Regions from separate parts of the Streptomyces sp. NPDC026589 genome, predicted to be linked through region 2. Evidence: riboswitches for the same ligand, from Rfam matches in the RefSeq annotation. Region 2 holds a riboswitch; the other holds the start of a gene.
What was found. A riboswitch is a leader RNA that binds a small molecule or an ion and turns the genes downstream of it on or off. The one in region 2 is predicted to bind S-adenosylmethionine.

Region 1 (14,509 bases), on a different contig from region 2:
CTGCCCGTCCTGCTGGGTGATGTCCTTGACGTCGTAGGTCCAGGACTTCAGGGGCACGTCGGCGAGCCGGTCCAGCTCGGTGCGCTGGGCGGCCCGCAGCTTCGCGGCGTCCGGCGCGAGGCCGTCGACGTAGCCCGCCGGGTCGTGGGCGAGGACCGCCGCCGCGCGGCGTTCCAGGGTGGCGTCGAGGGCACCGGTGGTGAGGTGGGTGTCCGTGTCGGCGGGGGCCGTGCAGGCGGCCGCGGTCAGGAGCACGGCGAGCAGCGGGCCCGCCGCCCGCCGTCGTCCCCGGGGGCGTCCCCCTCGCGCGTCACGTCCTCGTACGGCCACCCTGCCGATCGTACGGTCAGATCCTGTCGTACGGTCAGATCCGGGTCACCGAGGAGACGGGCATCATGCCGACCGGGTCGTAGCGGACCGGGGCGCCCGGGTAGGGGGCGTGGATGACCTGCCCGTTGCCGACGTACATGCCGATGTGGCTGGCGTCCGCGCGGTAGGCGACCAGGTCCCCCGGCCGCGCCTGGGAGAGGGGCACCATGCGGCCCGCGTGACGCTGGGCCTGGGAGGTGCGGGGCAGGCTCACCCCGGCCTGGGCGTAGGCCCACTGCATCAGGCCGGAACAGTCGAATCCGGAGGGCCCGTTGGCGCCCCAGACGTAGGGTCTCCCGAGCGCCTGGTGGGCGGCGGCCACGGCGGACATCGCGCGGCCCGAGCCGGGGGCGACGCCGGAGAGGTCGGGCGGTCCCTCGCGGCCGGAGCGGGAGGCCCGGTCGAAGGTGGCGCGTTCCTCGGGCGGCAGCGACTCCAGCAGTCGGCGGGCCTCGCGGAGCTTGGACTCGACGGCGTGCTTGTGGCGGGTGACGGCGGCCCGGTTGCGCTCCAGCTCGGTCAGGGCCCGGGTGGTCTCCGCGCGGGTCTGGGCGAGCTTGCGCTGGGCGTGCCGCAGCTTGTCCAGGGTCATCGCCTGGCGGGCGCCGGCCCGGTCGAGGGCGGCGGCCCGCTCCAGGTAGGTGTCCGGGTCGGCGGAGAGCAGCAGGGCGAGCGCCGGGTCGATGGAGCCGGTGCGGTACTGCGCGCCCGCCATCGCGCCCAGCGCGTCGCGCATCCGGTTGACGCGTTCCTGGCCCCGGGCCGTGGCGTCCTGGGAGCGGTCCGCCTCGCCGCGCAGCCGGTCCACGCGTTCCCCGGCCTCGTTGTAGCGCTCGGTGGCCTGCTCGGCCTCCCCGTAGAGGCGGTCGACGGCTGCCTTGGCGCTCTCGCGGGTCTCCTTCGGGTCGGCGCTCGCCGGGGCCCCGGTCAGCGTCGCGGCCGCGGTGGCGGCGGCCGCCGAGACGACCGTGATCCGGACGCCTCTGGTGAAGCCGGACGGTGTGGAACGGCGATGGGACACCACAGGTAGCCGCACTCCCTTCCGCTGACGCGGTAGTGCGCAGCCCCTGCCGCCCGGGACGGGCGGACGGAGACCGGGAGCTGCGCGGCAGCCAGACAGTAATCGCGCGACTACGCACCGGCAAAAGACCGCGCCGGTGGCGGCGGAGGGGTCCAACGCCGCCGCCCCGCCGGTGACCTTGGTCTCCGGCGGGGCGGTGCGTCAGTGTGGTGCCCGGCGATTCCCTCGTTCGGGCGTGCCGCGGGCATGCCGTGACGTCAGATGCGGACGCCGAACTGGAAGGTGCCCATGTAGTCCATCGACTCGTAGCGGACGACGGTGCCCGGCTTCGGGGCGTGCAGGATCTGGTTGTTGCCGGCGTAGAAGCCGACGTGCGCCAGGTTGTTGAAGAAGACCAGGTCGCCCGGCTTGAGCTGGCTGCGGCCGATCTTCGTGCCGTCGTTGTGCTGGGTGAACGTGGTCCGGGTGATGGAGACGCCGGCCTGGGCGAAGGCCCACTGGGTCAGCCCGGAGCAGTCGTAGGAGTTGGGGCCCGAGCCGCCGGAGACGTACGGCTTGCCGATCTGCGTGGCGGCGGCGGCCAGGGCGGCGGCTCCACGGCCGGACGCGGGGGACTCGTTGCCGAGCTCGACCCGGTCGCTGGCGGCGCGGCTGGCGCGCTGCTCGTCCTTCTGCATCTTGGCGCGTTCGGCCTGGGTCAGCGTGTTGAGCAGCTGCTGGGCGTCGGCCAGTTTGCCCTGGTACTTCTTCTTGTTCTCGCCGAGCGCCTTGCGGACGTCGGCGAGGTCGCCGAGCTTGTCCTGGGCTTCCTTGCGCTGCTGGGCGAGGGTGCGCTGCTTGGACTGGATCTTCTGCAGCGACTCCGTCTGCTTGACCGTCAGCTGGTCGAGCGCGGAGGCCTGGTCGAGGAAGCTGTCCGGGTCCGAGGCGAGGAAGAGGGCCACGGAGGGGTCGATGCCACCGGAGCGGTACTGCGCGGTGGCGATCGAACCGAGTTCGGTGCGCAGCGTGTTGAGCTCGGCCTGGCCGCGGGCGACCTTGTCCTGGAGCGCGTCGACTTCCTTCTTCAGGTTGTCCTGCTGCTCCTTGGCCCCGTTGTACTTCTCGGTGGCCGCCTCGGCCTCGTGGTAGAGGTTGTCGACCTTCGCCTTGACTTCGCTCTTGCTCGGCTTGGGGTCGGCGTGGGCGGCCTGGGAGGTCAGGGCCACGGCCGCGGCGGCGGTCGCGGTGAGCACGGTCACGCGGGTGCGGCTCGGCTGCTTGGGACGACGGTGGGACGCCACGAAGGCGAGCTCCTTCTTCCTCAGAGCCGCCTACCGGGCTGTGGGGGAAAGATTCCCCGGCTCCGTGCACATGACGGACTCGGCGGTTCCTTCGCCGCCACCCCCAGTGGGTGATCAACCGTGCGAAGGTTCGAGGCCTGACCCTAGTGACCATCTTGTGATCAGTTCAAATCCTCACAGGATTTTTCTCGTCACACCAGGCACTTCTTTACTCTCACCCCACCGCGCGTAGCGGCGACTTGACGGTACGTTCCCAGAAACCCGGCATGCCACACATGTCGCGCATATTCCGCTAGACGCGCGAAAGGCGCTTGAGGAGCAAGACGGACGCGACCGGTCGCGCACCGGCCTTGGCCACGCCGTCCGCCACCTCCCGGTCGGTGGAGACGACCACCACGGGCCGCCCCGGCGGTTCCGCGCGCGCCAGTTGACGGATCAGCTCGTCCGCCGTGACCCCGGCTTTGCTGAACAGCACCCGTACGCCCCGGGGCGGGGCCAGCAGCACCGGGGCCGCCAGCTCGGCCCCGTCGAAGACGCAGGTCATCTCGGCGCCGGTCTGCGCCGCGAGCACCGAGAGCCCGCCCAGCAGCCGCAACCGCTGCTTCTCCAGCGGCATCTGGGGATAGCCGGTCTTGGTGACGTTGTAGCCGTCCACGATGAGGTGGGCCTGCGGCAGCGCCAGCAGCTGGTCGAGCAGCGCCGGATCGGTCTCCGAAAGGGCCCTGGCAGCGATGTCCTTGGGTGACATCCGGCCGGGCTCCACCGCGTCCACGGTGTCGGCGGGACGTGTCGTCGCCGGGGGAAGCGCCAGCTCCCGCCGCAGCCCCGAGGCCGCGTCCAGCACGGTGTCCAGGAGCAGCCGCAGCCGCATGTCCTCCACCGAGCGGCCCTCACGCGCGGCCCGGCGGCTCGCCTCCAGGGCAGCCTCGGCCTCCCCCAGCCGCCCCTTGAGCCGGCGCGACTCACTCTCCGCGGCGGAGAGCTGGGCGGCCGACTCGGCGCGTGCGGTGTCGGCCTCGGCGGCGCCGCGGCGCAGGGCGGCCTCGCCGCGCTTCACCTCGCTCAGGGCGCTGCGCAGCTTGCGGTGCAGCGACTCGGCCTCCTTGCGGGCCGCCTCCAGCTCGGTGCGCAGCCGCTCGGTCTCAGCGCGGGTGTGGGCGCGGGCCCGCTCCAGCTCCTCGCGCAGGTGCTCCAGTTCGCGCCGGGTCTCCTCGTCGGCCCGTTCCGCGTCGGCGCGCTGGACCTCCTCGCCGGCCGATTCGACCAGCTTGACCCAGCCGACCGGGCGCAGCACGTAGGCGGCCGCGGCCACATCGAGGGGGTCGGCGGCGGCGGGCGGCGAACCGGCCTCCAGCGCGCCGGTCAGCTCGGGCTGGGACTGGCCGAGCCGCTCCCCGATGCGCTGCCGGAAGAGGGCGTCGCTCTCCAGGGCGGCGGCCATCGCGTTCCCCGCGAACTTCGCCCGCCGGGTCGGGGTGAACCGGGCGTACTGTCGTAGCTGGGCGGGCAATTCGGAGACGGTCAGGCCACCGAAGGCGTCCGAGACCAGCGCGATCACCCGCCGCCGGACACCCTCGGGCAGCGGACGGCCGAGCACCTCCGCACCGCCGTCGGCCTCATCGGCCGGTCCGGCGCCGCTGGTCGGCTGATCCACCGTCCGTCACCCCATAGATATGTTGAAGGGTGCGCTCCCTCAGGAAGCGGCACCCGGCCTGTCCACCAGTTCGATCTGGTCCACCGCGTTGCACCAACGACAGCGGACCGACTCGATGGTCTCACTGACGACCTCCCGCTCCTCGACACTCGACTCACCGGCCAGGTCGAGATGCACGTACTCCACGACCTTGGAGGAGCGGGTCACGTCGAAGCGCGTGAGATTGCCGCACAACGTGCAGCGCCAGCGGGTCCCGTCGGTCGGCAGGGGAACCGTCGTCATCGTTGCGTCCTCTTTCGTCGTCGCCAGGAGCCCGCGCCGGGCGCGCCGCCGCGTCTCCGCCTGTCTACGTCAAGGATCTCGCGGTGCGCCGTCGAACTGCGGAAGTCCTGGCGTAACCCTACGGCCTCGCGTATAGGCATCGGCACGGCGAGGCGCTTCCTCCGCTTCTCCCCCGGTACGTCATGCTCTGTCCATGATCGATGGGCGGCAGACCGACTGGCGGACCACGGCGGGGAAGTTCCGGGACGCGGCGGCGTCGAGCGGCGCCCCGGTCACCTACGGGCTGATCGCCGTCTGCGGTGTGATCTTCCTGATCAGCCCGCTCTCCGGGTTCGGCGGTGCCGGCCACGGGAGCGAGGACGCGCTTCTCGCCGCGCAGGCCGGGTACTTCGAGCGGTGGGGGGTGGTCCCCGCCGAGCTGTGGGCGGGGTCCACGCATGCGCTGATCACACCGTTCACCGCGCTGTTCGTGCACGGCAGCTGGCTGCACCTGCTGGGGAACCTGTTGTTCCTGTACGTGTTCGGCGCGATGGCCGAGGAGCGCATGGGCCGGTTGCGGTTCGCCCTGTTCTACGTGGGCTGTGGCTATGTGGCCCTGGTCTGCTACGCGGCGGCGCACGCGGACTCCGAGCAGACACTGGTCGGTGCGTCGGGGGCGATCTCCGCGGTGCTCGGCGCGTTCCTCTACCTGTTCCCCCGGACCCGGGTGACCAGCCTGTTCCCGTTCCTCTTCTTCCTGCCTCTGCGCTTCCCCGCCTGGATGGTGCTGGTCTTCTGGTTCGGGCTCCAGTGGGCGGCGGCGCAGGGGGCGGGCAGCGGGCCCGGGGTGGCGTACCTGGCGCATGTGGCGGGCTTCGCGGCCGGGTTCCTGTGCGCCTGGGTGGGCTATGGACGGAGGGCTAGAGTGAGGGTTCCAGCCACCGAGGGAGACAGCCAGCCGTGATCACCGCGATCGTGCTCATCAAGACCAGCGTGGACCGGATTCCGGAGATCGCCGAGGCCATCGCCGCGCTGGACAGTGTCAGCGAGGTCTTCTCCGTCACCGGTACCTACGACCTGATCGCCATGGTCCGGGTCGCCCGGCACGACGACCTCGCCGATGTCATCCCCGGCCGGATCAGCAAGATCCCGGGCGTCGAGGGCACCGACACGCACGTGGCGTTCCGTACGTACTCCCAGCACGACCTGGAAGCGGCCTTCGCCATCGGCCTCGACGCGTAGGGCCTGACGACGGACCCTGGGGAACACCGGCGACGCACCTCGGCCGGGGACGGGCGGCGCGCCTGTCCCCGGCCGAGGTGTTTCATCAGAACGTGTCAGACCTGGGCGGCTTCGCCCCGGTCCGGGACGCAGCGGCCGTCCTCGGTGCGGTAGTTCCACCGGGCGCCCTCACGGACCAGCTCGGAGACCGCGCGCAGGAACCGGTCGATGTGCTCGTCGGGCGTACCGGCCCCGAAGCTGACGCGGATCGCGTTGAGCGACCGCTCGCCCGGCTCCGCCTCCGGCGCCCCGCACTCGCCCGGGTCCTGCGGGTCGCTGCCGAGCAGGGTGCGCACCAGCGGGTGGGCGCAGAAGAGGCCGTCGCGCACGCCGATGCCGTACTCGGCGGAAAGGGCGGCGGCGAAGTGCGAGCTGTTCCAGCCGCTCACCACGAAGGAGATGACCCCGACCCGGGGGGCGTCGTCGCCGAACAGCGAGAGCACCCGCACCTCGGGCACCTCGGCGAGCCCCTCGCGGACCCGGCCCACGAGCTCCTGCTCCCGGGCGACCAGGCCCTCGAAGCCGGCCTCGGTCAGGGCCTTGCAGGCGGAGGCGATGGAGTAGACGCCGATGACGTTGGGCGAACCGGCCTCGTGGCGGGCGGCCGTGGTGTGCCAGTCGACGTCCACGCCGCCGTCGGCGCGCCGGGCGACCTTGCGGGACGCGCCGCCGCCGGCGAGGTACGGCTCGGCGGCCTGGAGCCAGTCGGCGCGGCCGGCCAGGACGCCGGAGCCGAAGGGCGCGTACAGCTTGTGGCCGGAGAACGCGACCCAGTCGACGTCCAGTTCGGCGATGTCCACGGGGTGGTGCGGGGCGAGCTGCGCGGCGTCCAGGACGATCCGGGCGCCGTGTGCGTGGGCGGCGGCGGCCAGTTCCCGTACCGGCCACAGCTCGCCGGTCACGTTGGACGCACCGGTGACGCAGACGAGGGCGGGGCCGTAGGGGTCGCGGTCGGCGAGTGCGCGCTCCAGGGTCTCGACGGCCTGGGCCGGGGTGCGGGGCGCGTTGAGGTAGGTGACCTGGGCGTCACGCCAGGGCAGCAGGGACGCGTGGTGCTCGGTCTCGTAGACGAAGACCTGGCAGTCGGCGGGGATCGCGGCGGCCAGCAGGTTGAGGGAGTCGGTCGTGGAGCGGGTGAAGACCACCTGGTCGTCCGCGCGGCAGCCGAGGAACTCCGCGACCGTACGGCGGCTGTTCTCGAAGAGGTCGGTGGAGAGCTGCGAGAGGTAGCCGGCGCCACGGTGGACGCTGCCGTAGTACGGGGCGTACGCGGCGACGTCGTCCCAGACGCGCTGGAGGGCCGGGGCGCTGGCGGCGTAGTCGAGCGCGGCGTAGGTCACCTCACCGCCGGTGACGAGCGGGACCGTGACGTTCTGCCCCAGAACGGGCAGGGGGGCACAAACCGACGAGTCGAGGGCAGCGGTGGGGACAGACATGACGAACTCCCGTAACAGGCAGGCGAAATCCATGCGCCGGCAGTACGCGGCAGCGCAGGGAGGGGAAGAGAAATGGGTGCGCGGAAGGAGGGCTACAAGCCCTAGCGCATTCGCTTGCTCACAGAAGACTCCCTAGGGACCAGGACCCCGGGAGCTGGCATCCGCTGGATGCCGAGGGGCCCGCGCTTGCCGCAGACCTCGCTGCCTGCGGCCTGGTCTTCACCCGGGGCACCCCGCCACGGACGGAGGGTTGCCGGACAGCGGGCCGGGGCCGTAGTCGCTGTCACTCATGACCTGCGCAGCATCTTGCCATACGTGTGCACACACGCAAGGGCGCAGTCCGGCATCCGGACTGCGCCCTGTGTCACACCGTGGGGGCCGCGGGCGGCTCCGTCGCGCTTCAGGCGTTGCTGGCCACCACCCAGCGCTCCAGGGCCCGCTTGGCGGCCCCGGAGTCGATGGCCTCGGCCGCGACGAGGATCTTCGCCGCGAGCTGTTCGGTCAGCGTGCCGGGGCCCGGGTCCAGGGCGACCAGGGCCGCCGCCGAGTTGAGCAGCACCGCCTCGCGTACCGCGCCGCCCTCGCCGTCCAGCAGCCGGCGGGCCACATCGGCGTTGTACGAGGCGTCGGCGCCGCGCAGCGCCTCGACGGGGACGATGGGCAGCCCGACGTCGCGCGGGTCGAAGGGCTCCTCGCGGACCGCGCCGTCGCGCACCACCCAGACCCGGGAGGTGGCGGTGGTGGTGAGCTCGTCGAGGCCGTCGTCACCGCGGAAGACCAGGGCCGAGTTGCCCCGGTCGGCCAGCACGCCCGCGACGATGGGCGCCATCCGGGCGTCGGCGACGCCGACGGCCTGGGCGCGGACCTGGGCCGGATTGGTGAGGGGGCCCAGGATGTTGAACGTGGTCTGCGCGCCGAGTTCCTTGCGGGCCTTGGCGGCGTACCGCAGGGCGGGGTGGAACTTCACGGCGAAGCAGAAGGTGATGCCCGCCGTTTCGGCGACCTCGACGACCCGCTGCGGGGTCAGCTCCAGGTTGACGCCGAGCTTCTCCAGTACGTCGGAGGAGCCGCTGGCGGAGGAGGCCGCCCGGTTGCCGTGCTTGACGACCTTGGCGCCGGTGCCGGCGATGACGATCGCGGACATGGTCGAGATGTTGACCGTCCTGGCGAGGTCGCCGCCGGTGCCGACGATGTCGACGGTCCGGCCCGGCACGTGGATGGTGTTGGCGTGCGCGTACATCGCGCGGACCAGTCCGGTGACCTCGTCGACGGTCTCGCCCTTGGCCCGCAGCGCGATGGCGAACCCGGCGATCTGCGCGTCGGTGGCCTCGCCGCTCATGATGCGGTCCATGGCCCAGGCGGTCTCCTCGGAGCTGAGGTTCTCGCCGCGCAGGAGGGGGTTCAGGAGGCCGGGCCAGGAACGGTCCGCCACGCTGTCGCCGCCGTTCGGGGTCACAACGTTCATGGTCCGCTCCAGGGTCCACAGCCGGTCAGGAAAGATGGCTCCACCCTATCCAGCCGGGGAGACCGCGAAGAGCCCCGTCCATCGGATGGACGGGGCTCTCACGGTGGCGATCAGTTCAGGTGATCAGTGGTGGCCGTGGCCCTCGCTGATCTCCTTGTACTCCTCGGGGGTTGCCTTGGGGATCTGGTTCCCGTCGGCGAAGTACCCCTTGCTGAGCTTGGCGCGCAGCTTCTGTACCGGGGAGATCTTGCGCTTGACGCCGTTCTCGTCGACCGCGGGGCCGAGGTCGAGCGGCTGGTACTGCTCGTGCGCCGTGAGCGTGTGCAGCTGCCCGGGGCTGAGCGGCTCGTGGATCTCGACGAACTCACCGTGCGGCAGGCGCTTGATGATGCCGGTCTCACGACCGTGCAGCACCTTCTCCCGGTCGCGGCGCTGGAGGCCGAGGCAGATCCGCTTGGTGACGATGAACGCGATGACCGGTCCGACGAAGAAGAAGATCCGGACGAACCAGGTGATGGAGTTGATCGACAGGTGGAAGTGCGTGGCCCACAGGTCGTTACCACCGCCGACGAGGCCGATGAAGTACGCCGTGATCCAGGCGACGCCGAAGCCCGTACGGGTCGGGGCGTTGCGCGGACGGTCCAGGATGTGGTGCTCGCGCTTGTCGCCGGTGACCCAGGACTCGATGAACGGGTACACCGCGATCGCGGTGAGGACCACGCCGAAGCCGACCAGCGGGATGAACACGCCCAGGGCGAGCGTGTGGCCCCACAGGTTGATCTCCCAGCCCGGCATCACACGGACCAGACCCTCGGCGAATCCCATGTACCAGTCGGGCTGGGCGCCGGTGGACACCTGGTCGACCCGGTACGGGCCGATGGCCCAGATCGGGTTGATCGTGGCGATGGCCGAGATGGCCGCGATGACGCCGAAGACGAGGAAGAAGAACCCTCCGGCCTTCGCCATGTACACGGGCAGCAGCGGCATGCCGACGACGTTCTTGTTGGTCCGGCCGGGACCCGCGAACTGCGTGTGCTTGTGGTAGAAGACCAGGATCAGGTGCGCCACCAGCAAGCCGAGCATGATGCCCGGCAGCAGCAGGATGTGGATCGAGTAGAACCGGGCCACGAAGTCGTGGCCGGGGAACTCGCCGCCGAACAGGAACATCGAGATGTACGTACCGACGATCGGCACGGACAGGATCGCGCCCTGGGTGAAGCGGACACCCGTACCGGAGAGCAGGTCGTCGGGCAGGGAGTAGCCGGTGAACCCGGTGAACATGCCGAGCACGAACAGCAGGAAGCCGAAGAGCCAGTTGATCTCGCGCGGCTTGCGGAACGCGCCCGTGAAGAAGACGCGCATCATGTGCACGAACATGGCGGCCAGGAAGATCAGCGCGGCCCAGTGGTGGATCTGCCGGACGAGCAGACCGCCGCGGACCTCGAAGCTGATCTTCAGGGTCGAGGCGTAGGCCTCGGACATCCGGATGCCCTGCATGGGCTCGTACGGACCGTGGTAGACGATCTCGCCCATGCTCGGCTGGAAGAACAGCGTCAGATACACACCCGTGAGGATGATGATGATGAAGCTGTAGAGCGCGACCTCACCGAGCATGAAGGACCAGTGGTCCGGGAAGATCTTGCGCATGTTGGCCTTGGCGAGGCCGTAGATGCCCAGCCGGCCGTCCGCCCAGTCGGCCACCCGCTCACCGGCCGGAGCCTTGCGCCCGCTCGCCGGTCCGGCGGCGGAGGGGTTCTTTGTCGCAGTACTCATCCGCGCTCCCAGAAGGCAGCACCGACGGGCTCGTCGAAGTCGCCGAGCGCCTCGAGGTTGCCCTCGCTGTTGACACCGATCCGCAGCTGCGGAAGGGGGTGGCCGGCCGGACCGAAGATGACGCGAGCGCCGTCGGAGAGGTCGAAGGTGGACTGGTGGCACGGGCAGAGCACGTGGTGCGTCTGCTGCTCGTACAGGCTGATCGGGCAGCCGACGTGGGTGCAGATCTTGGAGAACGCGACGATGCCCTCGTGGGCCCAGTCACGCTGGCGCTTGTCCTTGATGTCGTCCGGCTCGATGCGGACGATCATCAGGGCCGCCTTGCCCATCTGCGTCTGGAAGTCGTGCGACTCCGGGTCGAGCCCCTCAGGCATGGCGAAGGCCAGCGACCCGACGGTGATGTGCTCGGGGCGCAGCGGCTTCATCGTGTTCATGTTGATGAGCTGCTTGCCCTCGGCCCACAGAGTGGTGCGGAGCTTCTTCTCCGGCAGCGGACCGAGGTCGCGCAGCAGGACCACGCCGGAGAGCGGCACCAGGGCCAGCGCACCGAACATGGTGTTGCGGATCAGCTTGCGACGGCCGATCGCGGACTCCTCGGCGCCGGCCTTGAAGTCGGCCAGGACCTGGGCCTTGACCTCGGGCGGGGCCTCGATCGGGTGGCGGTCGGCGGCGACCTCGACGTCGGACATCAGGGTGCGCGCCCAGTGGACGGCTCCCGCGCCGATGAAGAAGAGCGCCGCACCCAGGGTGAGCCCCAGGGAGAAGTTGAGCGCGCTCACATGGCCGAAGGGCCAGATGTAGACGATCTTGTCCACCGGGAAGATGACGTAGGAGGCGATGAAGCCCACCGTCGCCAGCATCGAGAGGGTGAACATGAACGCGACGGCGCGTTCCGAGCGGTTCGCGGCGCGTTCGTCGAGGTCCTGGATGCGCGGCTGGTGGGCCGGCAGTCCCGGGTCGGCGAACGGGTCGTCGTGACGCTCCACCGCGCCGTGCGCGGTCTCCTGCACCACAGGCAGGTTGTCTTCTGGAATCTGTTGGCTACTCATGACTTCTTGGCCTTAGCGGTGTGGGCCGCGACCCAAACGGCGACTGCGACGAGCGCGCCGAGTCCGAAGATCCACGCGAACAGACCTTCGCTGACCGGACCGAGACCGCCGAGGGCCAGGCCGCCGGGGCTCTCCGTCTCGTCACCGTTCACGGTCTCGATGTACGCGATGATGTCCTTCTTCTCCTGCGCCGGCATCGTCGTGTCGGGGAAGGAGGGCATGCTCTGCGGGCCGGTCTGCATGGCCTCGTAGATGTGCTTCGGGCTCACGCCTTCGAGGTCGGGGGCGTACTTGCCCTCCGTCAGGGCTCCGCCCTTACCGGTGAAGTTGTGGCACTGGGCACAGTTGTTGCGGAACAGTTGGCCACCGTTGGCGACGTCCGCGCCCGCGGGGTCGACCTGCTTGTCGGTCGGCGTGATGGGACCGGCGCCGAGCGACGCGACGTACGCCGCGAGCTGGTCGATCTCCGCCTGGGTGTAGATGACCTTCTTCTTCGGTACCTGGGCGCCCGGCTGCTGCGCGGGCATACGGCCCGTACCGACCTGGAAGTCGACGGCGGCGGAGCCCACGCCCACGACGGACGGCCCGTCGGTGGTGCCCTGACCGCCGGTTCCGTGGCAGCTGGCGCAGCCTACGGCGTAGAGCTTCTTGCCCTCTTCGATGGCGAGGGACTGGGCGGTTTCATCGGCCTGCGCCTTGCCCGCAGGCGCGAACGCGGCGTACAGCCCCCCGGTAGCCGCCAGCGCGAGGAGTAGTACGACGACCGCCGCCAGCGGATGGCGTCGTCGTGCGGAGAGCTTTTTCACGGATTACCCCGGTGTCAGGATCTTCTGCGTCGATGGTGGGCGGGTGCGAGCCCGGTTACTTGATCATGTAGATCGTTGCGAACAGGCCGATCCATACGACATCGACGAAGTGCCAGTAATAGGACACGACGATGGCTGCGGTGGCCTGGTCGTGGGTGAACCTCTTGGCCGCGTACGTTCTGCCGAGGACCAGCAGGAAGGCGATGAGGCCGCCCGCCACGTGCAGGCCGTGGAAGCCGGTGGTCAGGTAGAACACCGATCCGTACGGGTCGGACGAGAGGGAGAGCCCCGCGTCCTTGACCAGCTCCACGTACTCGAGGACCTGGCCGCCGATGAAGATCGCACCCATCACGAACGTGATGATGAACCAGGTGCGGAGCTTCTTCACATCGCCCCGCTCGGCTGCGAAAACGCCGAGCTGGCAGGTGAGTGAGGAGAGCACCAGGATCGTGGTGTTCGTCGCCGAGAACGGGAAGTTCAGATGATCGGACATCTCCTTCCAGTATTCGGGTCCCATCACCGATCGCAGGGTGAAGTACATCGCGAAGAGGGCCGCGAAGAACATCAGCTCGGAACTCAACCAGATGATGGTTCCGACGCTGGTGAGGTTCGGCCGATTGACCGACGGGTGCGCGTGCCCGGTTTCTACTGTCGTTGCTGTCGCCACGACCGACATTATGTCGGTCGCTTATCCCGCCCTCACCCCGGGGGGTGCCGTTCGGTGTGTCCGTACCGTCTGCAGGGGTCGCGCCCTGCGCCGAACGGCCCATCGGAAGGTCGTCATTACCGGTGCTGACGGCCGGTCGGGCGGAGTACGATCCGCGCATCGGTTCATGCCCCGAGAGCCCCGACGACGTCGATGTCACGGAGGAACAATGCAGGCGACCGCCACGGTCCTGGTCTACAGCGACGACGCCAACATCCGCGAGCAGGTGAGGCTGGCAGCCGGTCGCAGGCCTGCCGCGGACGTGCCACCGGTGGAGTTCCTGGAGTGCGCCACGCTCCCGGCCGTCCTCAAGGCGCTCGACGCCGGCGGCGTCGACGTCTGCGTGCTGGACGGGGAGACGGCTCCCATCGGCGGGATGGGCGTCTGCCGCCAGATCAAGGACGAGATCTTCCGCTGCCCGCCGGTGCTCCTGCTGATCGGCCGCCCGCAGGACGCGTGGCTGGCCACCTGGAGCCGGGCGGAGGCCGCCGTGACGCTCCCGGTGGACCCGGTGGAGTTCGCCGACGCGCTGGCGGCGCTGTTGCGGCAGCGGCTCGCCGTGGAGGCCTGAGAGGCCCCCACGGCCCGCTGAGGGGCGTCCGGCGCCGTACGGCACCTTCCTGCCCGGATCAGACGTGGGGACGCAGCCGGGCGGCCTGGAGCGTCTGCGGGCTGTCCGGCGCCCCCTCGTGGAGGGCGCTGCCCTTCTGCCACTTCTCCCAGGAGAGGTTCCAGTCGCCGAACCCGTTGCCGAACGGGTCCATGTCCTCGCCCGCGCTGCCGACGACCTTGACGATGTCGCCCTCGCGCACGGTGTCGAAGAACCATTCGGCGTTGTCGGTGCTCATGCCGGTGCAGCCGTGGCTGACGTTGGCGTTGCCCTGGGAGCCGGTGGACCAGGGGGCGGCGTGGACGTACTCGCCGCTCCAGGTCACCCGGGTGGCCCAGTAGACCGGCAGGTCGTACGACTCCGAGGAGCCGGCGGCGATGCCGATGCTCTCGCCGCGCATACGGACGAACTGCTCCTTGGCGAGCACCACCTTGACCCCGTTGCGGGTGGAGAAGCCGGGCTTGCCGGTGGTGACCGGAATGGTGTTGATCACTTCTCCGTTCCGGAGCACCGTCAGGGTGTGGTCCGCGGCGTCGGTGATGGCCTCGATCCGGTCGCCGGTGGCGAGCTTCAGGGGTTTGGCCTCGGCTCCGTAGAGCGCGTTGGTCACCTTGATGCCCGCCAGGTTGGAGCGGACCTCGATGGTGGCGTTCGCGGGCCAGTACTCCTTCGGGCGGTAGTGCAGCTTCTTGTCGTCGACCCAGTACCAGGAGCCGGTGACCGCCGGGGTGGAGCGGACCTTCAGGGCGCGTTCGACGGTGGCCCTGGCCGCCTTGTCGGTGATCGGAGCGCTGA
Region 2 (14,509 bases):
GCCGTGGCCCAACGGCGGCGGGAGTTCGGCCTGTTGCGCACGGTCGGAGCGACGCCCGGCCAGATCCGCCGTACGGTGTGCGCCGAAGCGGTCCTCGTCGGCGTCCTCGCCTCGGCCGCGGGCGTGTGGCTCGGAGCCGGGGCCGCGCCCCTGCTCGTCGGCCGGATGACCGAAGCGGGCCTCGCACCGCCCTGGTTCGCCCTCGGCGACGCCTCCTGGCCGCTGCACACCGCCTTCTGGACCGGAGTGTTCGTCGCCACGGCAGGGGCGCTCGTCTCCTGCCACCGGGCCGGGCGCACCGCCCCGACCGAGGCGCTGCGCGAGGCGGCCGTCGACAGCCGCGTCATGCCGGCGAGCCGCTGGGCGGCCGCCGTCCTGGTCCTGCTCGCCGGACTGGGCCTGCCCGCACTGGCGTTGGCCGTCGACCCCGGCGATCTGCTCGGCCGCAAGTCCTACATCACCCGGCCCATGCTCCTCGTCGTCGGCCTCGCACTCCTGGCCCCCGTCCTGGTGCGCCCCGTCGGCCGGCTGCTGACCTGGCTGCCCGCGCGGCTGCCCGGCGCCACCGGCGTACTCGTCCGGGAGAACACCGCCGCCGGGGCGCGCAGGACCGCGGCCGTCGCCGCGCCCGTCCTCATCACCGTCGCCCTCGCCACCACCCTGACCGGCACCGTCGCCACCCTGGAGGAGGCCAGGGCCACCGAGGCGCGCACCGCCACGACCGCCGACTTCGTGGTGACGTCGGGACAGGAGGGCCGGCCGCTGGCGCCCGCGTTCGTGGAGCGGGCGCGGGCCGTCGAGGGGGCCGTGGTCAGCGTCTCGCGGTCCACGGCCGTCACCGTCCTCGAAGAGGACACGGCCCTCGTGACCTCCGAGGCGCGCGCGGTCGACCCCGCCCGGCTGGCCGCCGTTTCGGAGCTGCCCGTGACGGCGGGCCGGCTCTCCGACCTCGACGACGGCGCGATCGTCGTCAACGAGGAGTGGCTGACCACGCGGGTCGGCGACCGGGTCACTATCTGGCTGGGCGACGGCCGCAAGGCCTCGCTGCGGATCGCCGCCGTCCTGGCCACCGGCACCGGCGACAACGGCGTCTACGTCACCCGGCGCAACGCCGGGGGCGCGGGCGTCGACCGGATCGACGTCAAGGTCGCCGAGGGCGCCGACCGGCGGGCCGTCGCCGCCGCGCTGCACACCGCCGGGACCGCCACCGGTACGCGGGTGACGACCCGGGCGGAGTGGCTGGCCGCGAACGGCCCGGGGACGAGCGACCAGACCAGGACCGGGCTCCGGATGATCCTCGGCATCGCCCTTCTCTGTACGGCGACGGCCCTGGCCAACACTCTGGTCATGGCCACCTCCGACCGGGTCCGCGATCTCGCCGTGCTCCGTCTCGCCGGAGCCACCGTCCCCCAGGTCCTGCGGCTCGTCGCGGCCGAGGCGGTGGCGGCGGTCGGTGTGGGCGCCGTCCTCGGGGGCGCGGTCGCGGCGGTGAACCTGCTGGTGGTGTGGGGTGCGCTGGTGCTGCTGGGCGTCGTGTCCGCCGTCGTGGTGCCCTGGGGAACGCTCGGCCTCGTCGTCGCGGCCGCCGCGCTCCTGGCCGCCGTCTCCGCCGTCCTGCCCGCCTCGCTCGCCCTGCGCACCCGGCCGGTCGAACTCGCCGGCGCCCGGGAGTAGCCCCGTCGGCTGCTCACCGGCGCCCGGGAGACGTCCGTCGTCGCCGACTGCTCACCGGCACTGCGAGGAGTCGTTGCCGGACCCGTGACGCCCGTGAGCAGCCGACGACGCCTTCACAAGGCTCGTGATCAACCCGTCCAGGGCATAGGCTCGCCCCATGGGCAGCCACTCCGCACATCTGCCGAACCCGACCACCCCGGCCGGCCGCGAGGGGCTCGACGCCGTTCTCGCCCGGCCCGACCGCGCGGTCGTCGCCCTCGACTTCGACGGCACGCTCGCCGACATCGTCCCGGACCCCGAGCAGGCCCGCGCCCACCCCGGCACGGTGGCCGCGCTCGCCGCGCTCGCGCCGAAGGTCGCCGCCGTCGCCGTGATCACCGGCCGCCCGGCGGGCGTCGCGGTGCGCTACGGAGGTTTCGCGGGCGTTCCCGGACTGGAGCACCTCGTCGTGCTCGGGCACTACGGCGCCGAACGCTGGGACGCCGTGACCGGCACCGTGAACACCCCCGCCCCGCACCCCGGCGTCGCCGCCGCCCGGGCTGAACTCCCCGGCGTACTGCACGAGTTCGACTCCTGGCGCGGCACCTGGATCGAGGAGAAGGGCCAGGCCGTCGCCGTCCACACCCGGCGCGCCCAGGACCCGCAGGCCGCCTTCGAGACGCTGCGCGGCCCCCTCGGCGAGCTGGCCGCCAAGCACGGTCTGATCGTTGAACCGGGCCGCCAGGTCCTGGAGTTGCGCCCGCCCGGGATGGACAAGGGCGTCGCGCTCGGCAGGTTCGTCGCGGAGCTGGACGCCGAGTCCGTGATCTACGCCGGCGACGACCTCGGGGACCTCGCCGCGTTCGCGGCGGTGGAGAAGCTGCGGACCGAGGGCCCGGACGGCATCCCCGGCCTCCTGGTGTGCAGCGGCAGCGCCGAGGTGCCCGAACTGGCCGAGCGGGCCGACCTGTCGGTGCCGGGCCCGGCCGCCGTGGTCGCGTTCCTGGCGGCGTTGGCCGAGCGGCTCTGAGCCGAGTCGAGCGACTCCGAGTCGAGTCAAGCGGCCCTGAGCAGAGTCAAGCGGCTCTGAGCAGAGTCGGGAGACCGGCCGCCTCACCCCTGCCGCAGCGCCTCCAGCTGGTCCAGGAACCACTGCTGGGGCGGCAGCGCGGTCGCCGCCTCGGCCAGGCGTTTCGTGCGGCCGGACCGCTCGTCGGCGCTCATCGTCAGCGCCTCGTGCAGGGCCTCCGCCGTGCCCACCACGTCGTACGGGTTCACCACGATCGCGTCCTCGCCCAGCTCCTCGTACGCCCCCGCCTCCCGCGACAGCACCAGCGCGCAGCCGTGGTCGGAGACGACGGGGACCTCCTTGGCGACCAGGTTCATCCCGTCGCGGATCGGGTTGACCAGAGCCACGTCCGCCAGCCGGTACGCGGCCAGCGAGCGTGCGAAGTCGTCCTTGACGTGGAGCACGACCGGCGTCCAACTCTCGGTGCCGTACGCCCCGTTGATCTCCGTGGCCAGGGTCTGCACCGCCGCCGTGTAGTCCCGGTAGACGGCGAGGTCCTGCCGGGAGGGGTAGGCGAAGGCGATGTGCACGACGCGCTCGCGCCACTCGGGGTGGGCGTCCAGCAGGGCCCGGTACGCGTGCAGGCCGCGCACGATGTTCTTGGACAGCTCGGTGCGGTCCACCCGGACGATGGTCTTCCGGCCCTCGCCCACCTGCTCCCGCAGCGCTGCCATCCGCTCGTCCACGTCGGCCTCGTGCGCGCGCCGGCGCAGGAAGTCCGCGTCGGCCCCCAGGCCGTGCACCCCGATCCTCGTCCGGCCCGTGCCGCCGAGGATCTCCGTGCAGCAGCCGATGAACGCGTCCGCCCAGCGGCGGGTCAGGAACGCGGCCCGGTCCGCGCCGAGGATGCCGCGCAGCAGCTGCTCCGCGATGTCGTCGGGCAGCAGCCGGTAGTAGTCGACGGGTGCCCACGGGGTGTGCGAGAAGTGACCGATCCTGAGGTCCGGGCGCAGCTCCCGGAGCATGCCGGGGACCAGGGCCAGGTGGTAGTCCTGCACGAGGACCGACGCCCCGGGGCCCGCCTCCTCGGCGAGCGCCTCGGCGAAGGCCCGGTTGTACGTCTCGTACGAGCCCCACCGGCGGCGGAACTCCGCGTCGAAGACCGGCTCCACGGGCGTCTGGTAGAGCAGGTGGTGGACGAACCACAGCACCGAGTTGGCGATGCCGTTGTACGCGTCCGCGTGTACCTCGGCGTCGATGTCGAGCATCCGCACGCCCGTTTCGCCGACCCCGCGCCGCACCGCCTCGCGGTCCCCGTCGCCGAGGGCCGCGCAGACCCACAGCTTGTCGTCGACGGCGCTCAGTCCGGAGACGAGACCTCCGCCGCCGCGCTTGGCGTCGAGCGTCCCGTCCTCGCCGAGCGTGTACGAGATCGGGCCGCGGTTGGACGCGACGAGGACCTGGGCGGTGGAGGCGGCCGCGGGTTCGGGTTCGTGTTCGGCGTGCTCGGAGACCATGTAGCGGAACCTAGCCCGTTCGGGAAGCCCCCAAACGCCTCAGGGCTTCATGCGGCCCACCGCCTCACGCCGCGTGGCGCTCCGCGTACTCCGCGATCTCCCGCATCGGCGGCCGCTCCTCCGTGTCCACCGCATGGGTGCGGGGTACGAAGCCGCCCTCGCCGCGCTCGAACTGGGTCAGCGCGGGCCGCACCAGATGACCCCGGGAGAGCCGCAGCTGCGCCGTGCGGTAGATCGCCGCCGCCATCCGGCCCAGCGCCTGCCCGTCCTGGTGGCGGTGTCTGCGCACGCCGACGTCGACCTGGCCCAGCGCGTCCAGGCCCACCGTGTGCAGCGCGTCGACCAGCAGGCCCAGCTCCACTCCGTAACCGACCGGGAACGGCAGCCGCTCCAGCAGGGACCGCCGCACCGCGTACTCGCCGCCCAGCGGCTGCACGAACCCGGCCAGCTGGGGCCAGTGCAGATTGAGCAGCGGGCGCGCCACCAGCTCGGTGACCCGACCGCCCTGACCTGCGCTGTCGCCGAGCGGGCGGTCGTACATCGCCTTGACGAACTGGAGGGACGGGTCGGTGAGCAGCGGTCCGACCGTGCCCGAGACGAAGTCCGCGGAGAAGTCCCTGAGGTCGGCGTCGACGAAGCAGACGATCTCGCCGCTCGTCACCAGGAGTGACCGCCACAGCACCTCGCCCTTGCCGGGCAGGGCCGGGACGCGGGGCAGGATCGCGTCCCGGTGGACCACCCGGGCACCCGCCGCCCGGGCCACGGCGGCGGTGGCGTCGGTGGAGCCGGAGTCGATCACCACGAGTTCGTCGACCAGCCGGACCTTCTCCATCAGCTCCCGGCGGATCGTCGCCACGATCGCGCCGACCGTGGCCTCCTCGTTCAGCGCCGGCAGCACCACGCTCACGGACGTGCGGTGCGGATCGGCGTCCCGGGCGTCGGTGAGCCGGTTCAGCGGGCGGTCGCCGGACGACCAGGAACGCCTGGTCAGCCAGCGTTCCACCTCTTCGAGCACGGTCGGCACTCCCTGTGTGTGATCCATCTCGCGGTTCGGACGACTATCTCAACGGTCCGGTGCTTCGGTTACAGTCTTGAACAACGCGTATCGCCGTCGCATGTCGGGGTCGGAGCGCGCATAAACGCCTGGATCGAAGATCCAGCGCCATAAGAGCTCATCCAGAGGGACTGAGGGAACGGCCCGTTGAAGTCCCGGCAACCCTCCTGCCGACCGCGAGGTCACGGTGGGGAAGGTGCCAATTCCGTCTTGCGGCGAAATGCGTCGTAGGGAAGATGAGGAGAAAGGGACCTCCGCCATCATGGCTGTTCAGACCGTTGCAGGTAGCACCGCTTCTTCCGCCCCGGCCGTCGATCTCGGCCCCGCCGCGGCGCTTTCCTGCCGCGAGTGCGGCGAGCGTTTCGAGCTCGGCCCCCTTTTCGCCTGTGCGTCCTGTTTCGGGCCGCTGGAAGTGGCCTACGACCTGCCCACGGGCTCCCCGGAGGAGCTGCGCAAGCGCATCGAGGCCGGCCCGAACAACATCTGGCGCTACGCCCCGCTGCTGCCGGTGCCCGCGGACGTCGCGGAGAAGCCCAACATCAACCCCGGCTTCACCAAGCTCGTCAAGGCCGACAACCTCGCCCGTGAGCTGGGCGTCACCGGCGGCCTGTACGTGAAGGACGACTCCGGCAACCCGACGCACTCCTTCAAGGACCGCGTCGTCGCCATCGCCGTCGAGGCCGCCCGCGCCTTCGGCTTCACCACCCTCTCCTGCTCCTCCACGGGCAACCTGGCCGGAGCCGTCGGCGCCGCCGCCGCCCGGGCCGGACTGCGCTCCTGTGTGTTCATCCCGCACGACCTGGAGCAGGGCAAGGTCGTCATGGCCGCGGTGTACGGCGGTGAGCTGGTCGGCATCGAGGGCAACTACGACGACGTCAACCGCTTCTGCTCCGAGCTCATCGGCGACCCGCTCGGCGAGGGCTGGGGCTTCGTCAACGTCAACCTGCGCCCGTACTACGGCGAGGGCTCCAAGACGCTGGCGTACGAGATCTGCGAGCAGCTCGGCTGGCGGCTGCCCGACCAGATCGTCATCCCGATCGCGTCCGGCTCCCAGCTCACGAAGATCGACAAGGGGTTCCAGGAGCTGATCAAGCTCGGCCTCGTCGAGGACCGCCCGTACAAGATCTTCGGCGCCCAGGCCGAGGGCTGCTCCCCGGTCTCCGCCGCCTTCAAGGCGGGCCACGACGTGGTGCGCCCGCAGAAGCCGAACACCATCGCCAAGTCGCTGGCCATCGGCAACCCGGCGGACGGCCCGTACGTCCTGGACATCGCCCGCCGCACCGGCGGCGCGGTGGAGGACGTGACCGACGAGCAGGTCGTCGACGCGATCAAGCTGCTGGCGCGCACCGAGGGCATCTTCGGCGAGACGGCGGGCGGCGTGACGCTCGGCGTGACGAAGAAGCTCGTCGAGGCGGGCGTCATCGACCCGACGCTCACCACCGTCGTCCTGAACACCGGCGACGGCCTCAAGACGCTGGACGCGGTCTCCGCGACCTCGCAGGCCACGGCGACCATCAAGCCGAGCCTGGACGCGTTCCGCGCCGCGGGCCTCGCCGCCAGCTGATCACCAGAGACTTCAGGAAGGCACCCACCATGAGCGTCAAGGTCCGCATCCCCACCATCCTCCGTACGTACACGGGCGGCCAGGCCGAGGTCCCGGCGGAGGGCGCCAAGCTCTCCGAGGTCATCGAGTCCCTGGAGAAGGACCACCCGGGCATCGCTGCCCGTGTCCTGGACGACCAGGGCAAGCTGCGCCGCTTCGTGAACGTGTACGTCAACGACGACGACGTGCGCTTCGAGGGCGGCCTGGACGCGGCCACGCCCGACGGCGCGGGCGTCTCGATCATTCCCGCCGTCGCCGGCGGCTGCTGAACCGCTGAGGGCCCGTCCCGCTCCACGGCGGCCCATCGCACCTCTGTGTGACCACAGTTGCCCCCTCCGCGAGAGAAGCGGAGGGGGCAATTCTGTATGGTTGAGCACGGTACAGTTGGGGAAGCCCCGCCCGCTGCCCGTGCCGCCCGCATATGTGAATGCGCCCGGACCCGATAAGAAGCAGCCAAAGTGCGTGAACCTCTTGCGGCATAAGTGCCCTTTGTCTGGCCCGACTTGCCCGTAAATCTCAGCAAACCCGCATATTCGCGTGTTCTGCTGTGCCCAGAATTCTCGTCTGATTGACCTGTTGCAGAGGGCAGTTGGGCGGATACATTCGGCCGCGGTCGACGCGCTGCGGCGCCGCACACCCTCTCCTGTCGGGGGTGAGTTCCGACCCGGGTCCGCGAAGTGCGGTCCCGTGCAAGGGCCAGTAATAGGGGAGTTAGGCATGGCTCAGGGCACCGTCAAGTGGTTCAACGCGGAGAAGGGGTACGGCTTCATCGCGGTCGACGGTGGTGCGGATGTTTTCGTCCACTACAGCGCGATCCAGATGGACGGGTACCGCACCCTCGAAGAGGGTCAGCGAGTTGAATTCGAGATCTCGCAGGGCCAGAAGGGGCCCCAGGCCGACATGGTCAAGCTCGCCGTCGGCTGAGCTCGGCGCGGTCGTCCGACGACACTACTCACGCACGCAGGGCCCGGCCCCCGGATCAGGGGACCGGGTCCTTCGTGCGTCCCGGGGGCCCTGTCGGGAGGCGCGCCGCCGCCCGCCGCCGCCCGCGTCCGATGCGCGGCGCCGCCTGCCTCCGACGCGCGCCGCTGTCCACATCCGGAGAGGGACGCTTGCACTCGCAGGGGTCGAGTGCTAATCATTGGCGTTAGCACTCTCCAGGTGAGAGTGACAGAAACTTGGACCGGGCCGGTGAGGCCCGCAGGCGCGGTGGGGCAAGGAACCACCACGCAGGCAGGCCGTCCGTCGCGGGCGCCTCTCGGTCCGGAGAAATCCACCCCTGTCCGGGAGGACCACTTCACATGGCCAAGATCATCGCGTTCGACGAGGAGGCACGGCGCGGTCTCGAGCGCGGGATGAACCAGCTCGCCGACGCCGTCAAGGTCACCCTCGGCCCCAAGGGCCGTAACGTCGTCCTCGAGAAGAAGTGGGGCGCGCCCACGATCACCAACGATGGTGTTTCCATCGCCAAGGAGATCGAGCTCGAGGACCCGTACGAGAAGATCGGTGCGGAGCTGGTCAAGGAGGTCGCCAAGAAGACGGACGACGTCGCCGGCGACGGTACGACCACCGCCACCGTTCTGGCTCAGGCTCTCGTCCGCGAGGGCCTGCGCAACGTCGCCGCAGGCGCCAACCCGATGGCCCTCAAGCGGGGCATCGAGAAGGCCGTCGAGGCCGTCTCCGCCGCGCTGCTGGAGCAGGCCAAGGACGTGGAGACCAAGGAGCAGATCGCTTCGACCGCCTCCATCTCCGCCGCCGACACCGAGATCGGCGCCAAGATCGCCGAGGCGATGGACAAGGTCGGCAAGGAAGGCGTCATCACCGTCGAGGAGTCCCAGACCTTCGGTCTGGAGCTTGAGCTCACCGAGGGTATGCGCTTCGACAAGGGCTACATCTCGGCGTACTTCGCGACCGACATGGAGCGTATGGAGGCGTCGCTCGACGACCCGTACATCCTGATCGTCAACTCGAAGATCGCCAGCGTCAAGGACCTGATCCCGCTGCTGGAGAAGGTCATGCAGTCGGGCAAGCCCCTGCTGATCATCGCCGAGGACGTCGAGGGCGAGGCGCTCTCCACCCTGGTCGTCAACAAGATCAAGGGCACGTTCAAGTCCGTCGCCGTCAAGGCTCCGGGCTTCGGCGACCGCCGCAAGGCCATGCTCGCGGACATCGCCATCCTCACCGGTGGCACCGTGATCTCCGAGGAGGTCGGTCTCAAGCTGGAGAACGCCGGCCTGGACCTGCTCGGCCGTGCCCGCAAGGTCGTCATCACCAAGGACGAGACCACGATCGTCGACGGCGCCGGTGACAGCGACCAGGTTCAGGGTCGCGTCAAGCAGATCCGTGCCGAGATCGAGAACTCCGACTCGGACTACGACCGCGAGAAGCTCCAGGAGCGTCTGGCGAAGCTGGCCGGCGGCGTGGCCGTCATCAAGGCCGGCGCCGCCACCGAGGTGGAGCTCAAGGAGCGCAAGCACCGCATCGAGGACGCGGTGCGCAACGCCAAGGCCGCCGTCGAGGAGGGCATCGTCGCCGGTGGTGGCGTGGCTCTGCTCCAGGCCTCGGCCGTCTTCGAGAAGCTCGACCTCACGGGCGACGAGGCGACCGGCGCCAACGCCGTGAAGCTCGCGCTGGAGGCCCCGCTCAAGCAGATCGCCGTCAACGGTGGTCTTGAGGGTGGCGTCGTCGTGGAGAAGGTCCGCAACCTGCCGATCGGTCACGGCCTCAACGCCGCGACCGGCGAGTACGTGGACATGATCGCCGAGGGCATCATCGACCCGGCGAAGGTCACGCGCTCCGCTCTGCAGAACGCCGCGTCCATCGCCGCGCTCTTCCTCACCACCGAGGCCGTCATCGCCGACAAGCCCGAGAAGGCCGGCGCGGCCGCCCCGGGCGGCATGCCGGGCGGTGACATGGACTTCTGATCCGCCGCGGAGTCCCGGGCCCGCCCGGAAGCCCCTCCGGCTGATCGAAGTTCGCCGTACGTCCCACAGGGGCGGTATCTCCTTCGCGGAGGTGCCGCCCCTGTGGCGTTCCCCGACGGGCCGATGCGCGCCGCCGCGTGCCGAGGCATGCCGACGCGTGTCGCCGCGGGCCGATGCGTGCCGCCGCGGGCAGCCCGGTGTGCGGGTGCATGGCCGAATGGCTACTTGCCGCGTCCTTCCCGGTGAGGCACCACGTGCCGGCGCGGTGGCGCCGTTCACGGGGGCGCGCCCCCGACCCCTGAGGCAGGGCGGACGTGGAGCCGCCTGGAGGACCGTCCCGGCTGGTTCCCCGCTGCCCCGGTGGGCCGCTCCCTCTCGTGGCAGCTCACCGCCCGGTCCGGCGACCGCAGCCGGTCAGTGGTCCAGTCCACCTCGCGTCCGCACCCTGGTGGTGTGCGACTGCACATGGCGCCCGGCCGACGTCCCCGGCCCCGGTGGAGACGGTCCGGAGCGGCCCGCCCCGGACCTCGCCGCTCGCGCTATCCAGCCAACTTCGGATGGTAAGTCGGAATCATGCGTACCGGCGGGACTGCGGGACATGATGGCTCTCGTGTTCACGTGGTGAACACCAGTCGCATAAACAACTTCCGTTATGCGGAATCCACTTGGGCATAACGGACGTCAACCGCACAGAAGGGAAGGTGTCATGAAGCTGCGGAAGAAGGCTTACGTGAAGCCGTCGCTGTTCAAGCAGGGCGACTTTTCGAAGAAGACCGCCGGTTACTTCTACGGCTCGTACAAGGAGTACTGGGTCCGTCGCATCAGCTGACCCGGCCCCCGGCCTCCTGTGCGCTGTATGAGAACTTCCGGAAGGTGAACATGCCCGGCCACCCGCGTGACTACTTCGTCGTCCTGCCGGACAGTGCGGCGGGAGCGGCGGTGGCCGGGCAACTCCCCCCGGGCACGGGTCACCCCCCGGGCACGGTCCTCTCCTCGGGTGCGGGCTTTCGCGCCGGTACGGGCGCCACGGGCGGGACGCCGGTCGTCGCCCACGCTTCGGGGCGGCCCTGGATCGTCGCCCGCCCGCTGGTCCGCGAGGTGAGCCACCTCCGCCGGGGCGACGACGCCCTCGTGCTCATCGGCCCGGACCGGGTCCCCGAGGCCGTGCTAGCCGGTCTCCTGGGGGGCGCCCGCGACCGGGCGGGCCTGGAACGCCGCCTCGCCCGACTGCCCGGCCTCCACCACGTGGTCGCCCGGCTCTCCGGCGAGACCTGGATCCGGGGCACCGCCTCCGGGCTGCGCCGGGTCTACCACGCCCGGCACCCGGAGGCCGGAACCATCGCCTCCGACCGTCCCGCCGTCCTCGCGCACCTGATCGGCGCACCCCTGGACGACGGTGCGCTGGCCCTGCGCATGCTCGACTTCCTGCCGCACCCGCTGAGCCGCCGCGTCGTGTGGCGGGGCGTGTACGAGACCGGCGCCGGGTACGGCCTGGCCCTGCCCGTCGCAGCACCGGGCACGGCCGCCGTCCCGGGCCCCACGGAGCACCGCTGGTGGGAGCCGCCGCCCGCCGAACTCTCCCTGGCCGAGGGGGCCCGAAGACTCGGTGACGCCGTCGCCGCCTCCGTACGGGCCCATGTCGGCGGCCTGGACCGGATCAGCTGCGAGCTGTCCGGCGGCCTGGACTCCACCGCGCTCACGTTCGCCGCCCGTGCGACCGGGCCCGCCGAACTGTCCCTCCTCACCGTGGCCGCCCGGGACCGCTACAGCGAGGACGAGACCTGGGCGCGGCGGGCCGTGCAGGCGGCCGGGGGGAGCGGGGCGGCGGCCGGGGGGAGCACGGGCACCGCGTCCACCGCCCTGGACCACCGGATCATCCCCGCCGATGACGTCCCCTACTTCTACGCCGATCTCGCCTCCTGCGCCGAAGAGTTGAACGACGAACCGCTCCCCGTCGCCCCCGGCCGGGCCCGCGCGCACCTCCTGCTCGGCCGCGCCCACGCCACCGGATCGCGCTACCACCTCACCGGCTACGGCGGCGACGAACTCTTCCTCGGTCTGCCCCACGCCTACCAGGACCTCTTCCACGGCAACCCGTTCACCGCCTGGAGTCACCTCGGCGGCCTGCGCCACCAGCTCGGCTGGCCGCTCCTGCCCACGGTGCGGGCCCTGCTGAACCGCTCCACGTTCCCCCGTTGGCTCGCCGGGGCGGTCACCGCCGAACCCCAGCCGGTCGCCCGGACCCCGCTGCTCTCCTGGGGCGTACGGCAGTCGCTGCGGCCCTGGTTCACCGACCACGCGAACTCCCTGATCACCGAGGAGTTCCGGGCCGCCGCCGAGCACGCCGAGCCGATCGACCCCTGGCGCGGACGGCACGTCGACATCGACGCCGTGCGGATGGGGGCCCGGCACTTCCAGGCGATGGAGGACGTCGGCATGACGATCGGGCTGCCGGTGGCCGCGCCGTTCTACGACGACCGCGTCCTGGAGGCGACCCTTGCCGTCCGCCTGCCGGAGCGGATCAGTCCCTGGCGCTACAAACCGCTGCTCGTCGAGGCGATGCGCGGCGTGGTCCCGGACGCGCTCCTGACCCGGACCACGAAGGACCACATGTCCTCCGACGAATACCAGGGCCTGCGCGAACACGCCCCGGAACTGGCCGCTCTGTGGACCGGCTCCCGGCTGGCGGAACGCGGTCTGGTCGACTCCCGCCGTCTGCTCCGGCTCGCCGCCGAACCCTTCTCACCGGTCCTGGTCGAGCACTCCATCAGCTCCACCGTGGCCGGGGAGACCTGGCTCCGCACGGCCGAGGACGCCTGGCCGGCCCCTCGGACACATACGGCATCGCCGGCATCGCCGGCATCGCCGACATCGCCCATCTGACCACCAGCGAGGCATCCGATGAAGCTCAGAAAAGGCATCGCCGTCACGACCACCGAGTACGGCGGCGTCCTCCTCGACGAGAAAGACGGCAGCTACTGGCAGGTGAACGACACCGGCGTCGTCATCGTCGACACTCTCGCCTCGGGGCACACCCCCGAGATCGCCGTGGAGCGGATCCTCGCCGACTTCGACGTCGAGCGGGCCGAAGCGGAGGCGGACGTGGCGGAGCTGACCCGGCAGCTGGTCGAGGCGAGGATCCTGCACCCATGACCACCGAGATGACGATGCCGCGCCGGGGCGCGGGAGCGGGCGGGTTACGGCTGCGCACGGCCATCGCCGCCGCGTTCGTCCTGGCCCGCCTCAAGCCTGGGCGGCTGCGCCGGGTGCTGGCCGGGTGCGCCCGGGGTGCGCGCCCGGCCTCGTACGCGGAGACGCTGGAGGTGTGGGAGGCGGTCGTCACCACCAGCCGCCGCTGCGCGGGCCGTTACGGCTGTCTGCCCCGCTCGGTCGCCGTCGCCCTGGCCTGCCGGATGTCCGGTGTCTGGCCCGACTGGTGCGCGGGGGTGCGGGCGGCTCCGCCGTTCTCCCCGCATGCTTGGGTGCAGGCGGGGGGCCGTACGGTCGGCGAGCAGGCGGAACCGGCGGATCTGCGTCCCTTGATGGTGGTGACGGCAGACGGAGGGGATCCGGGTGAGCACGGTGACGGGGACGACGGAGGCGGACGAGGGCCGCGGGCCTGAGGGGAGGCCGGACGGGGCGCAGTCGGCTGGGGAGCAACCCGCAGGGGATCAGCCCGCGGGGAAGGGGCCTGCGGGGGAGGGGCCTGCGGGGGAGCAACCCGCCGGGGAGCATCTTGCGGGGAAGGGGCCCGCCAGGGAGCGGCCCGCGGGGATGGAGCCTGCCGGGAAGCAGCCTGCCGGGAAGCAGCCTGCCGGGAAGCAGCCCGCCGGAGAGCGGCCCGCGCGGGATGCGGCGGAGGGGCCCGCCCAGGGCGAGCCGGGTGCGGGCCCGTCTCCTCTCCGGCTCCTCCTCTCCCGGGTCCGTCCGCACCGGGGCGTCCTCGTCCGCGCGGGTCTGCTCTCGCTCGCCGGTTCCGGGGCGGGCCTCGCCATGCCGCTGATGGCGAAGCACGCGGTCGACGCGTTCGCCGCGGACCGCTCGCCCGCGGGACCGCTTATCGTGCTGACCGCGCTCGTGCTGGCGGGAGCCTGCCTCTCCGCGTACGGGCGCTATCTCATGTCCCGTACGGGAGAAGGCGTCGTCCTCCGCGCACGCGATCAACTCGTGGGCCGCATCATGCGGTTGAAGGTCCCGGCGGTGGACCGGCTGACCCCTGGCGACCTCCAGTCACGCGTGACCAGCGACACGACCCTCCTGCGGACGGTTCTCTCCAGCGGCCTGGTCGAGTCGTTCAACAGCGTGCTGATGCTGCTGGGGACGATCGGCTTCATGGCGTACATGGACCTGACGCTGCTCGGCGTGACGCTGGTGGTGATCGTCGGCATCGGAGCCGTGACCTCGCTGCTGATGCCGCGCATCCAGCGGGCCCAGCTCCGCGCCCAGGAGGCCGTGGGCGCGATGGGCGCGGCACTGGACCGGGTGCTCCAGGCGTTCCGCACGGTCAAGGCGAGCGGGGCGGAGGAGCGGGAGACGGCGGCCGTCGCGGAGGCCGCCCGGCACGCGCACGACCGGGGCGTCTCGGTGGCGCGGTGGTCGTCGGTCTCCGACGTCACCATGGCGATGTCGATCCAGCTGGCGTTCCTGGCGGTGCTGGGCGTGGGCGGCGCACGGGTCGCGTCCGGCTCGCTGGAGATCTCGTCGCTGATCGCGTTCCTGCTCTACCTCTTCTACCTGATGGGCCCGATC

Region 1: linked by a shared signal. The riboswitch ahead of AB0F29_RS04120 (aminotransferase class V-fold PLP-dependent enzyme) and the one ahead of thrC (threonine synthase) in region 2 are both predicted to bind S-adenosylmethionine.

What each region holds. Positions count from the first base shown of each region.
Region 1 covers NZ_JBEZYG010000002.1:242,649-257,157, reverse strand. The annotation lists gene AB0F29_RS04155 (hypothetical protein) at 1-330, opposite strand, end outside; gene AB0F29_RS04150 (NlpC/P60 family protein) at 365-1,393, opposite strand; gene AB0F29_RS04145 (NlpC/P60 family protein) at 1,648-2,673, opposite strand; gene AB0F29_RS04140 (NYN domain-containing protein) at 2,966-4,327, opposite strand; gene AB0F29_RS04135 (hypothetical protein) at 4,367-4,609, opposite strand; gene AB0F29_RS04130 (rhomboid family intramembrane serine protease) at 4,803-5,552, shown strand; gene AB0F29_RS04125 (Lrp/AsnC ligand binding domain-containing protein) at 5,549-5,830, shown strand; gene AB0F29_RS04120 (aminotransferase class V-fold PLP-dependent enzyme) at 5,926-7,305, opposite strand; SAM riboswitch class IV at 7,483-7,600, opposite strand; gene trpD (anthranilate phosphoribosyltransferase) at 7,706-8,770, opposite strand; gene AB0F29_RS04110 (cytochrome bc complex cytochrome b subunit) at 8,894-10,543, opposite strand; gene AB0F29_RS04105 (Rieske 2Fe-2S domain-containing protein) at 10,540-11,592, opposite strand; gene AB0F29_RS04100 (c-type cytochrome) at 11,589-12,398, opposite strand; gene AB0F29_RS04095 (heme-copper oxidase subunit III) at 12,454-13,074, opposite strand; gene AB0F29_RS04090 (hypothetical protein) at 13,274-13,675, shown strand; gene AB0F29_RS04085 (Ig-like domain-containing protein) at 13,734-14,509, opposite strand, start outside.
Region 2 covers NZ_JBEZYG010000011.1:227,656-242,164, forward strand. The annotation lists gene AB0F29_RS20760 (FtsX-like permease family protein) at 1-1,674, shown strand, start outside; gene otsB (trehalose-phosphatase) at 1,832-2,683, shown strand; gene AB0F29_RS20770 (trehalose-6-phosphate synthase) at 2,767-4,179, opposite strand; gene AB0F29_RS20775 (glucosyl-3-phosphoglycerate synthase) at 4,244-5,194, opposite strand; SAM riboswitch class I at 5,349-5,476, shown strand; gene thrC (threonine synthase) at 5,496-6,797, shown strand; gene AB0F29_RS20785 (MoaD/ThiS family protein) at 6,827-7,105, shown strand; gene AB0F29_RS20790 (cold-shock protein) at 7,554-7,760, shown strand; gene groL (chaperonin GroEL) at 8,138-9,760, shown strand; gene AB0F29_RS20800 (keywimysin-related RiPP) at 10,467-10,589, shown strand; gene AB0F29_RS20805 (asparagine synthase-related protein) at 10,640-12,643, shown strand; gene AB0F29_RS20810 (lasso peptide biosynthesis PqqD family chaperone) at 12,662-12,913, shown strand; gene AB0F29_RS20815 (lasso peptide biosynthesis B2 protein) at 12,910-13,383, shown strand; gene AB0F29_RS20820 (ABC transporter transmembrane domain-containing protein) at 13,334-14,509, shown strand, end outside.